DNA from 2 places in the Pseudomonas marincola genome. Region 1 is predicted to be linked to the other one. Evidence: riboswitches for the same ligand, from Rfam matches in the RefSeq annotation. Region 1 holds a riboswitch; the other holds the start of a gene.
The links. A riboswitch is a leader RNA that binds a small molecule or an ion and turns the genes downstream of it on or off. The one in region 1 is predicted to bind cobalamin.
Positions count from the first base shown of each region.

Region 2: another riboswitch for cobalamin. It lies ahead of PMYSY11_RS03705 (TonB-dependent receptor domain-containing protein); the one in region 1 lies ahead of btuB (TonB-dependent vitamin B12 receptor).

Region 1 covers NZ_LR215729.2:3,102,689-3,107,851, forward strand. The annotation lists gene btuB (TonB-dependent vitamin B12 receptor) at 1-1,782, opposite strand, end outside; cobalamin riboswitch at 1,902-2,130, opposite strand; gene PMYSY11_RS14485 (hypothetical protein) at 2,166-2,486, opposite strand; gene PMYSY11_RS14490 (class I SAM-dependent methyltransferase) at 2,505-3,155, opposite strand; gene PMYSY11_RS14495 (C40 family peptidase) at 3,174-3,692, opposite strand; gene PMYSY11_RS14500 (C40 family peptidase) at 3,733-4,278, opposite strand; gene PMYSY11_RS14505 (C40 family peptidase) at 4,475-5,080, opposite strand; gene PMYSY11_RS14510 (NAD-dependent deacylase) at 5,157-5,163, opposite strand, start outside.
Region 2 covers NZ_LR215729.2:813,871-819,033, forward strand. The annotation lists gene PMYSY11_RS03695 (MFS transporter) at 1-228, shown strand, start outside; gene PMYSY11_RS03700 (cobalamin-binding protein) at 228-1,028, shown strand; gene PMYSY11_RS03705 (TonB-dependent receptor domain-containing protein) at 1,078-2,958, opposite strand; cobalamin riboswitch at 3,050-3,280, opposite strand; gene dxs (1-deoxy-D-xylulose-5-phosphate synthase) at 3,329-5,163, opposite strand, start outside.

The sequences.
Region 1 (5,163 bases):
AGCCGTCTCGTAATCGGCATCAAACAGATTGGCGATACGACTTTGCAGGCGCCATTCTTCCGTGAGGCGATACTCGCCGCGCAGGTCGACATTGGCGTAACCGGATAGCTCGGTGGTGTTGGCCAGATCGTCATAACGCTGGCCTTCCGCGTGCACGCTGGCGCCCACACTGAAGTCGCCAAAACGACGATCCAGATCCAGGTTGAACAGTTGCTTGGCCCGGCGTGCGAGTTCGTTGCCGTCATTGGCACCGCCAGAGCTGTCTTCCGGGTCCATCAACGTGTAGTTGGCATTCCAGTCAACGCCCATCCACTGGCTGGCAAGTACCAGCTCGACGCCGCGAATCGTCGCCTCGGCAACGTTTGCCGGGCCTTGAATCGAGGAGTCGTAGGCAATCAGGTCATCAATGCGCGTGCGGAACGCATTAACTTGCCACTGGCCCCAGCTGTGCTCCCCGACCAGACCGAACTCCAGGCTTTCGGAGGTTTCCGCATCGAGGTCAGGGTTGCCGTAGTTGGGGTAGTACAGTTCATTGAAGGTCGGTGCCTTAAACGCCGTGCCGAAGCTGACAGTGCTGCGCAGCCAGTCGGTCAGTGCGTAGCCGTACGCAATGTTGCCGGTGTCGTGGCGGCCAAACTGCTGGTTATCGTCCTGGCGCAGCGACAGTTGCCAGTCGTGGCGGCCCACATTGCCCAGGTATTGCACGAACACGCCGTTGTTATCGCGCGAGTCTTCGGCATAAGCGGTGCTGCCATTGACCTCATCAAGCTGATAATCGACGCCAACGGTCAGGGTCTGACCAGCGGCGACGGCAAAGTCGTTCTGCCAGCTCAGGCTGTCGCGACGGGTGTCGAAACGCGAGTAGAACGCGGCGTCCTGATAGGCGTCGGATTTGTCTTCGCTGCGCCCGGCTTGCAAGGTGACCTGCCAGGGTTCCAGTGGTGAAAACCGCGCCCGCGTACCAAGCACCCGGGTTTCGCCGTCGGCATTGGCATTGAAGCCCGAGGTCCGTGAACGGTTCACCGAGTCGTAATCGTTGTGCGACTTGGCCTGCAGAATGTTCGCGTCCAACTCCAGCCCGTTGTCGAAACGGTAACCACCGCTCAACGAACCGGCGAGATTGCGATAGCCGTCGTCATCACTTTCATAGCCGCTGGTGCCGACCGACTTGACGTTGATGCCGTCGGTGTCCGAGCTGCTCATGCTCAGGTTGTACCAGCCCTTATCGGTGCCGCCCGCTACCCCGGCGCTGCCGGTATAGGTGTCATGTGTGCCGATACCCGCCGAGAAAAACGGTTTGGGGCTACCGTCGGTGCCTTTGCGGGTAAAAATCTGGATAACCCCGCCAATCGCCTCGGAACCATAAAGGCTTGAGCGTGGCCCGCGAACAACTTCAATGCGATCAATCAGCTCAATCGGCAGGTCTTGCAACGCCGCTCCGCCCGAAGTGGCTGAGCCGACTTTTACGCCGTCGATCATGACCAGAACGTGGTCAGACTCGGTGCCGCGCATGAACAACGAAGTGCTTTTGCCGGGGCCACCATTGTTGACCAAGTTGACGCCGGGCACGCGCTTGAGCAACTCGGGCACCGAGCTGACCTGGCTTTGTTCGATTTTCTTGCGATCAAACACCGTGACCGCCGCCAGATTTTGCTCGGCCGTTTGCGGGGTGCGCGTGGCAGTGATGACCAAGGGTTCGAGTTCGCTGCTGTCGGTAGCGTGAACCTGAGTTACAGCGGCGCACAGCAAGGCAACTGCTGGCGTGAAAAGGGACTTACTCATTTCTAGGTATGCTCCGTCGCTCTCACCCGTGCGACATAGGCTTAGGGAGACATACGGAGAACAGACGCGCACGCGCAACAACACAGGGCCGCACGTACGCCAGACAAAGCCCTCCGCTATGCCGTGAACTGCGACAGGCCGGTCTCCGGGCTTACGAGTTGTCTGCTGAAGATCAGCACACCAGCGAACGCACCTTCCCATGCTGAGCACAGTGGTTGAAAAAGCGTTGGCTTGACTCGTCTACCGTTGCGGGGGCAGCGTCGGAATTGTCAGATCGATATCTGGCGCACCGACTTCCCTGTTTCACCCCTGACTAAATGTCGGGGCACCTGAAGCAAGGCGCGCAGAGTAGTGGCTTGATGCCAGAAGGTCAATTGCTACGATTAATGCCGCGGCATGAAACCGGCGGGTTTGGTTGCTAACCACTCGACGAAGGTTCGCAAGCGCTCATCCGTTAACAGCGCCTCGCGGCTGTGATAGGTCAGCGCCAGTTGCTTCTCGCTGAACAACCTGTGGATCTGGTTATGGCAGGCCCGGCAGACCCAGAGCGTGGCGCTGATACACTGTTGCTTGCTGAAGCGTTTTTGCACATACGCTTTGTCATGCAGGGCTTTGGGGATCAGATGATGGCGCGTCAATGCCGCCGCCCGCTGGCACAATTCGCAGGCATCGGGTTGCGGGGGCAGACGAATCGGTTCGGGCATGATCGGACGCAGGTTTGCTCAGCGCTTGCGGCACAGCGTCAGGCCGTCGCCAATCGGCAGCAACGACAGATCAATTCGCGTATCGAGTTTAAGTGCGCTGTTGAGCATCTGGATCGCCCGCGTATCGGCGCTCTCAGCATCCATCTCAAGCACCCGGCCGCTCCACAGGGTGTTATCGAACAGCAACAATCCGCCTTGGCGCAGAAGCCGCAGGCCGTGTTCGAGATACGCCGGGTAATTGGCTTTGTCGGCATCGACAAAAACCAGATCAAATGTGTCATCGGCCAGTTGCGCCAGCGTCTCCAAGGCCGGAGCCAGGCGCTGTTCGATGCGCGAATCGACTCCCGCCTCCTGCCAATAACGCTCGGCGATGCGGTTGTAGTCCGCAGCCAGATCGCAGCAAATCATCTGCCCGTCAGCCGGCATTGCCTGCGCCATGCACAATGCGCTGTAACCGGTGAACGTGCCGACTTCGACGATGCGCTTGGCGCCGGTGAGCTGCACCAGCAACGCCATGAACTGACCTTGCTCGGGCGCGATTTGCCAGCGCGCAGTGGGCATTTGCGCGGTCTCGTCGCGCAGACGCTTTAACAGCGGCGTCTCGCGCAGGGAGACATCGAGCAGGTAGTTATAAAGTGAATCGTCGAGATTCAAGGTCCGATTGGTCATATCGCAAAACCCGTTCTATCAAGGGTTGTGAGCAATATCCGCAGTGAACACGCGCTTGGCGTTGAGGTAGGCGCGCTGCCAGTAAACATTGCTCAGGCTATCAAGACGCACGGTACCACCACTTGATGGCGCATGTACAAAGCGCCCTTCGCCGACATAAATACCGGCATGGCTGACCTTGTTGCCGCCAGCGGTCGCGAAGAACACCAGATCGCCACTTTGCAGGGCATTGCGCGAAACACTCGGACCACGCAGATTGATCAGTTGCGAGGTGGTGCGCGGCAATTGGATACCCGCAGCATCGCGGTAGACGAAGCCGATAAGGCCGCTGCAATCAAAACCGCCTTGCGGGGTGTTGCCACCGTAAACATAAGGCGTGCCGACCAGGCCGATGGCGCGCATCAGCACATCATCTGCATTGCCGTTGAAACTGTGGCTGACTATAGGCTGTACCGGTTGGGGAGCCGGCGCCTGGCTGGCGCAACCGGCCAGCAAAGCGAGAACAAGTAATAGGGCGTTACGGGTCGTTGCTACCATGCGAGTTCGATCCTGAGCCTTGCAAAATTACTGAGTCGAGCTAAGAGCGATGCGACACACGTGACCGAGAGGCTAGTACAGGCTGGTCGCGATTGCCACGATCGGCCTTGCTGCTGGCTACACGAGAGGCCGCACTGGCTCCGCCGAGAAAGCGCTTGGCACCAATGTAATGGCGGCTCCAATACGCGCTGTCCAGCTTGGAAATCCGGATTGTCTTGCCGGTACGCGGAGCATGAATGAAGCGCCCGCCGCCGATATACAGCCCCATGTGGCTGACCCGACCGCTGCCGTTGTGGTTGAAGAACACCACATCCCCTGCCCGCAGGCTGGAGCGCGCGACAGTTGGCGCTTTGGTCGAGTGCAGCATTTGCTGAGTCGTGCGCGGCAAGTGAATGTTCGCCTCGCTGCCAAACAGATACACGATCAGGCCGCTGCAATCGAAACCGCGATGAACACTGGTGCCGCCCCAGCGATACGGAATCCCTAACAACTCACGGGCGCGATCAACAATGGCATCGGCCTTGGGCAACTCAACCTTGACCGCTCGGGCTGCCGGGGCTGCATGAGCCTGGAATGCGGTGCTCACGGTCAAAGAGAACAACAAGAATGATTTTATTAAAAAGTGACGCATAAACTTAACAACCTGAATCTGGCAGCATACCAACGACGACGCTGCAAAAATTTAATGTGATCGCGGCTCACCACCTAAGACCGCACCTTGTTGAAAGATAAAAGCGGCCAAACACAAATGAAAAAAGGCGCCTAAGCGCCTTTGAAAAACACTACCGAACGGAGGACTGTTCTGTGGAAGCCATTGCCAGAACTCGTTTGGCTTCAAGATAATTTCGCTTCCAATAACTGTCCTTCAGGCTGTCGATCCGCACACCGTTGCGTCGGCTTGCGGAGTGGATGAATTGATCATCCCCCAAGTAAATACCAGCGTGGCTGACACGGCCCCGGCCATTGGTGCTGAAAAACACCACATCGCCCGGTTCAAGCTCACTGCGCTTAACGACAGGGGCATCTACTTGAATCATTTCACGCGTCGAACGCGGCAACTGCAGGCCCGCCTCTTCTTCAAACAGATAACCGATAAAGCCACTGCAGTCGAAGCCGGTTTGCACCGAGCTACCACCCCAGCGGTAACGAGTACCCAGAAGTGAACGACCGTGAGAGAGAATGCTGTCTGCCAGTTCAGGCAGTTTGTAGGCTGTTTCATCACTGAATGATGGAACGTTTTCCGGCTCTGGCAGCGAGTCCAAGTCAATTGCAACCGTCGGGGCTTTGACTGCCTCCGTCATTGGCGGTTGCTGAGGCGCCTGGCTTGCACAAGCAGCCAGGAGGACAGTGAGTGCAATCGGCACGAGGGGCGATAGGCGTTTTAGCATAGGGCGCGTACGTGTCAAAATTCAGATATTCGCGAAACTATGCCTTCTATAGCGCCCATTTGCAAATTCTATTGAACTAAATG
Region 2 (5,163 bases), 2.3 Mb from region 1:
AAGCATCAACTGATCGCCACCCAGAAAGCCCTCGATACCGACGCCGAACCGCAAGCCTGGCTGGCTCTGGCCAAGTCGCGGCGCTTGGCGTTTCTCGCTGCCGGTTTGCCGGCCTGGATTGCTGCCGTTGCGGTATTCGCCGGGCTTGAAGCCATCCCGCAGATTCTTCTGGCGCTCGCCAGCGTGGTGCTGTTGTACCTCTATCGCATTCCGCGTCAGCTCGGCTAATGCAGCGCTGCGTCTGGCTATTGCTGACGCTGTTGCTGAGCGCGCCGGCCTTTGCCGCCGAGCGCATTGTGAGCCTGGCGCCTTCGCTCAGTGAAATTGTTATCGAGCTCGGCGCTGCCAAACAGCTGGTCGGTGTGCTCGATGGTGGTGAGCGCCCGGCGGCGCTGGCAGGGCTGCCATCGGTTGGCCGTTACGGCCAGCTTGAGCTGGAAACCCTGCTCCAGCTCAAGCCTGATTTGATTCTGCTTTGGCCCGACAGCATCAGTGCCGGGCAGCGCAAACAACTGGAAAACTTCGGCATCGAGCTGCTGGTGGCTGAGCCGCATAAGCTGGCCACGCTGGCCGACCAGTTTGCCGAGATAGGCACGCGTATCGGCCGCCCCGAACAAGGGCGGCAACTGCGCCAGCGGTTTAACGCTGGCATGCAGGCTCTACAGCAGCAATACCGGCGCGAGCAACCGTTGCGGGTGTTTTATCAGGTCTGGGACAAACCGCTGTATACGCTCGGCGGCCAGCAGATTATCAGCGATGCCTTACGTGTTTGCGGCGCGGTGAATGTGTTTGCAGATCTGCCGCAACCGGCGCCGCAGGTCAGCATCGAGTCGGTTATTGCGCGCAATCCTGAGGTGATTCTGGCTGGCAGCGGCGCAGAACTGGAAGGCTGGAAAGACTGGCCGAGCCTGACTGCGGTGGCGCAGCAACAACTTTGGCAGGTGCCGGATAAAGGTCTGGAGCGTCCGAGTTTTCAGATGCTCGGCGCAACCGGGAAACTCTGCAAAGTGCTGGCGCAAGCCCGCTGAAAAACAACCTGCGTGAGGGCGTAATGCGCCCCACGCAGGTTTACAACCCTTAGATTTCCGGCGTCCAGGTCACAGCAAACAAGGCCGTGCGCCCTTCGGTGTTGTAGCCGTAACGACCGTTGGGTGTGCTGTAAGTGGCGTCGCTGTAGTCCTTGTCGAACAGGTTGTTGAGCTTGAGATCGAAGCTCACTTCCCGACTGGCTTGCCAGCTGCCGCGCAAATCCACCAGCCCGTAGCCGCCCAACTCGATGGTGTTGGCTGCGTCATCGAAACGCCCGCTCACGGCGCGCAGATTTGTTCCGACGCTGAAATCACCAAACTGGCGATCAAGGTCCAGGCTCAGCGTGCGTTTAGCGCGTCGCGGCAAGGTGTGCCCAGTTTCACGGTCACGCGGGTCAATCAATGACAGTGCCAGATTGCTCTGCCAGCCAAACCACTCTTGCTTGAGTGACGTCTCGAATCCGTTGATGCGCGCGCGTTGGGTGTTCTGCGGAATAAAGTTCTGATCCAGCACAATCGCGTCTTTCAGGTCGGTACGGTACAGCGACATTTGCAGTTCGCTGCTGGTGCCGAAACGGCTGCGCCATTGCACTTCGTAGCTCTTCGAGGTTTCCGGCTTGAGATCCGGGTTGGCGCTGGCGAAACAGAAACCGCCGGAGCAGAAGTCCGGGTAATACAGGTCGTTGAAGGTGGGCGCGCGGAAGCCTTCGCTGTAGCTCAGAATCACCTCGTTGCGCTCATTCATCGGCACTGTCAGCGCGGCGTTCCAGGTGTTCTCGCTGCCGAACTGCTGGTTGTCGTCGTGGCGCAGGCCAAGCTCGGTCGAGAACTTTTCGGCGGTGTAGCGATGCTGGATAAAGGCGGCGCGGTTCCAGCGTGAGTCTTCGACAAAATCGACACTGTCGTCGGTATGCAGGCGGTCTTCGTACCAGTCCAGGCCTAGCAACACCTGCTGATTGCTGGTCAGTTGCAGGGTGTTGACCCAGTTTGCCGAGTCCCGGTAGGTGAAGAACTGGCTGTCACCGAAGTTGGTCAGGTCGTTGCTGGTGTCGCGCTTGTCTTCGCTGTGGCCGACTTCGAGGCGGTTACTCCAGACGTCATTAACCGTGGCATCGAGGTAGCCCGAAATGCTGCTGACCTGAAAATCCACGGTCGGCAACGAGGTGCCGAATACATCATCGAACTCGGACTGGCCGCGCTGATCAAGCACGCTGAATCCGGCTTCGACCTGATCGTTGAACTGGTGCGACACGTTCAGGCTCAGTGAGCGATTGCGGTAGGCGTCTTCATCACCGTTGGCCCCATAAGCATCGCGGGTTGCATCAATGCCCTGGGTTTCGTCCAGTGCCGCGCCAAGGTTGAATTGAGTCTGGCCATCGCCACCGGAGAGCCCGAGGCTGCGCTCGTAAGTACTGTCGCTGCCGATGCCAAAGCGCATGGTTGGCTTAAGGCCCTGACCGTCGCCTTTGCGGGTGAAGATCTGAATGACGCCGCCGATTGCGTCGCTGCCATACAGCGCCGAGCGGGCGCCACGTACCACTTCAATGCGCTCGATCTGATCCGGGCTTAAAAACTCCAAGCTGCTGGTGCCGCTGGAGGCTGATGCGATGCGCTGGCCATCTACCAGAATCAGGGTTTGCGCGGTCGAGGTGCCGCGCAGGAACAGTCCGGTCTGGCTGCCGGCTCCACCTGTGTGGCTGAAGTTGACGCCGGGCACGCGCTCCAGCAACTCGGCGACGCTGCGCACTTGCAGGCGCTCGATGTCTTTGCGCTCGAACACGCTGGTTGCCGCCGTGGCTTTGGCCACAGGTTCAGCCTGGCGGCCCGAAGTAACAACTAGCGGCGAGGCTTGATAGACATCAGTTGAGTCGGCGGCATTGGCCAGGCAGGGCGCCAGTGCGATAGCCAGAGTAAGACGGGAAAGTTTCATGTAAATCCTCAAAAGTAGAATGCTTTTGAGGAGGGCAGGGGCAAGTGCACACGCAAGCACGCACTTGACGGTGATGCCCTCCGCAACACCAGTCAGAAATTGTTCCGAGGCAGGTCTCCGGGCTGCCGACATGAGTTTTTCACCTTCCCGGGCAATGCCCAGTGGTCTCTCGAAAAACGCTGTGCAACGCGGCGCTATGAAGCGTTCGCATCGCACTGTCGGTTACCGTTGCGGGGGCAGCACAGGCATTGTCAAAGACGCACCTGATTCCCTTTTCACGCTGAGCCTTGCGGCTTGCAGCGACCTCGGCCAATCAATAAAAAACCACTGCCGGGTTTAGTCAGCAGTGGTGAAATTCAAGCAGTAATCTTCAGTCTTGCGGATTGAGCAGGTTCAGGCGCTGAGTGATCGACGCCTCGATTCCTGCGCTGTCCAGCCCGCACTCGGCGAGCATTTGTGCAGGCTTGGCGTGCTCGACGTAATAGTCGGGCAAGCCCAGATGCAGTATGGGGGTGCGCAGATTGGCGTCGGCCAGGAACTCGCTGACCGCGCTGCCGGCGCCGCCCATAATGGTATTTTCTTCGATGCTTACCAGTAGCTCATGCTGGCTGGCCATTTCGCGCACCAATGCTTCGTCCAGTGGCTTCACAAAGCGCATGTCGACGACTGTTGCATCGAGTTTTTCAGCCGCTTGCAGGGCGTCGGCCAGTTGCACGCCGAACACCAGCATCGCTACGTTCTGGCCTTTGCGGCGGACGATGCCCTTGCCGATTTCGAGCGGCTCAAGGCCGGCTTCAATCGTTGCATTCGGGCCGGTGCCACGTGGGTAGCGCACCGTTGCCGGGCCGTTGAAACGGTAGCCGGTGGTGAGCATGCGGCGCATCTCGTTCTCGTCGCTCGGGGTCATGATCAACATGCCGGGAATGCAACGCAGGAACGAGATATCAAAGCTGCCAGCGTGAGTCGGGCCGTCTTCACCGACCAGTCCGGCGCGGTCGATGGCGAACAGTACGTCGAGGTGCTGTACCGCGACATCGTGAATCAGTTGGTCGTAGGCGCGCTGCAGGAAGGTCGAGTAAATCGCCACAACCGGCTTGGCACCTTCGCAGGCAAGGCCGGCAGCCAGCGTTACCGCGTGCTGTTCGGCAATTGCCACGTCCATGTAGCGCTCGGGGAAGCGCTCGCTGAAGGCGATCAGATCGGAGCCTTCTTTCATTGCCGGGGTAATTCCCACCAGCAACGGATCGGCCTCGGCCATGTCGCACAACCACTGGCCAAATACACTGGAGTATTTGGGGCCGGATGGCTTCTTTGGCACCACGGGCGCGTTGATCGGGTCGAGCTTGGTAATCGCGTGGTAGCCAATCGGGTCGGCTTCGGCAGGCGAGAAACCTTTGCCTTTTTTAGTGATGACGTGGAGAAACTGCGGGCCTTCCAGATCGCGCATGTTGCGCAGGGTTGCCAGCAGTGTTGGCAAATCGTGGCCATCAATCGGGCCGATATAGTTCCAGCCCAACTCTTCAAACAACGTACCGGGAACCAGCATGCCTTTGGCGTGCTCTTCGGTTTTGCGGGCAATTTCCCAAGCGCCGGGCAGACGTGACAGCACTTTCTTGCTGCCTTCACGCATGCTCGCGTAAGTGCGGCTGGAAAGCAGCTTGGCCAGATAGTTGGACAGGCCGCCGACATTGCGCGAGATCGACATGTCGTTATCGTTGAGGATAACCAGCATGTCGGTCTTCAGATCGGACGCGTGGTTGAGTGCTTCGAACGCCATGCCCGCAGTCAATGCGCCGTCGCCGATGACCGCAACACTCTTGCGCTTGCTGCCTTGCAGCTTGGCACCGAGAGCCATGCCCATTGCCGCGCTGATCGAGGTGCTGGAATGGCCGACGCCGAAGGTGTCGTACGGGCTTTCACTGCGACGTGGAAAGGCGGCAACTCCGTCTTTCTGGCGCAAGGTCGACATCTGCTCACGACGCCCGGTGAGAATTTTATGCGGATACGCCTGATGGCCCACGTCCCAGACCAGCCGGTCATCGGGGGTGTCGAAAACGTAATGCAGAGCGACAGTCAGTTCGATCACGCCGAGGCCTGCACCGAAGTGCCCGCCAGTCTGGCCGACGGTGTAGAGCAGGTACTGGCGCAGTTCGTCCGCCAGCGTTTCCAGCTCAGCTTCACCTAAGCGGCGCAGTTGATCTGGCG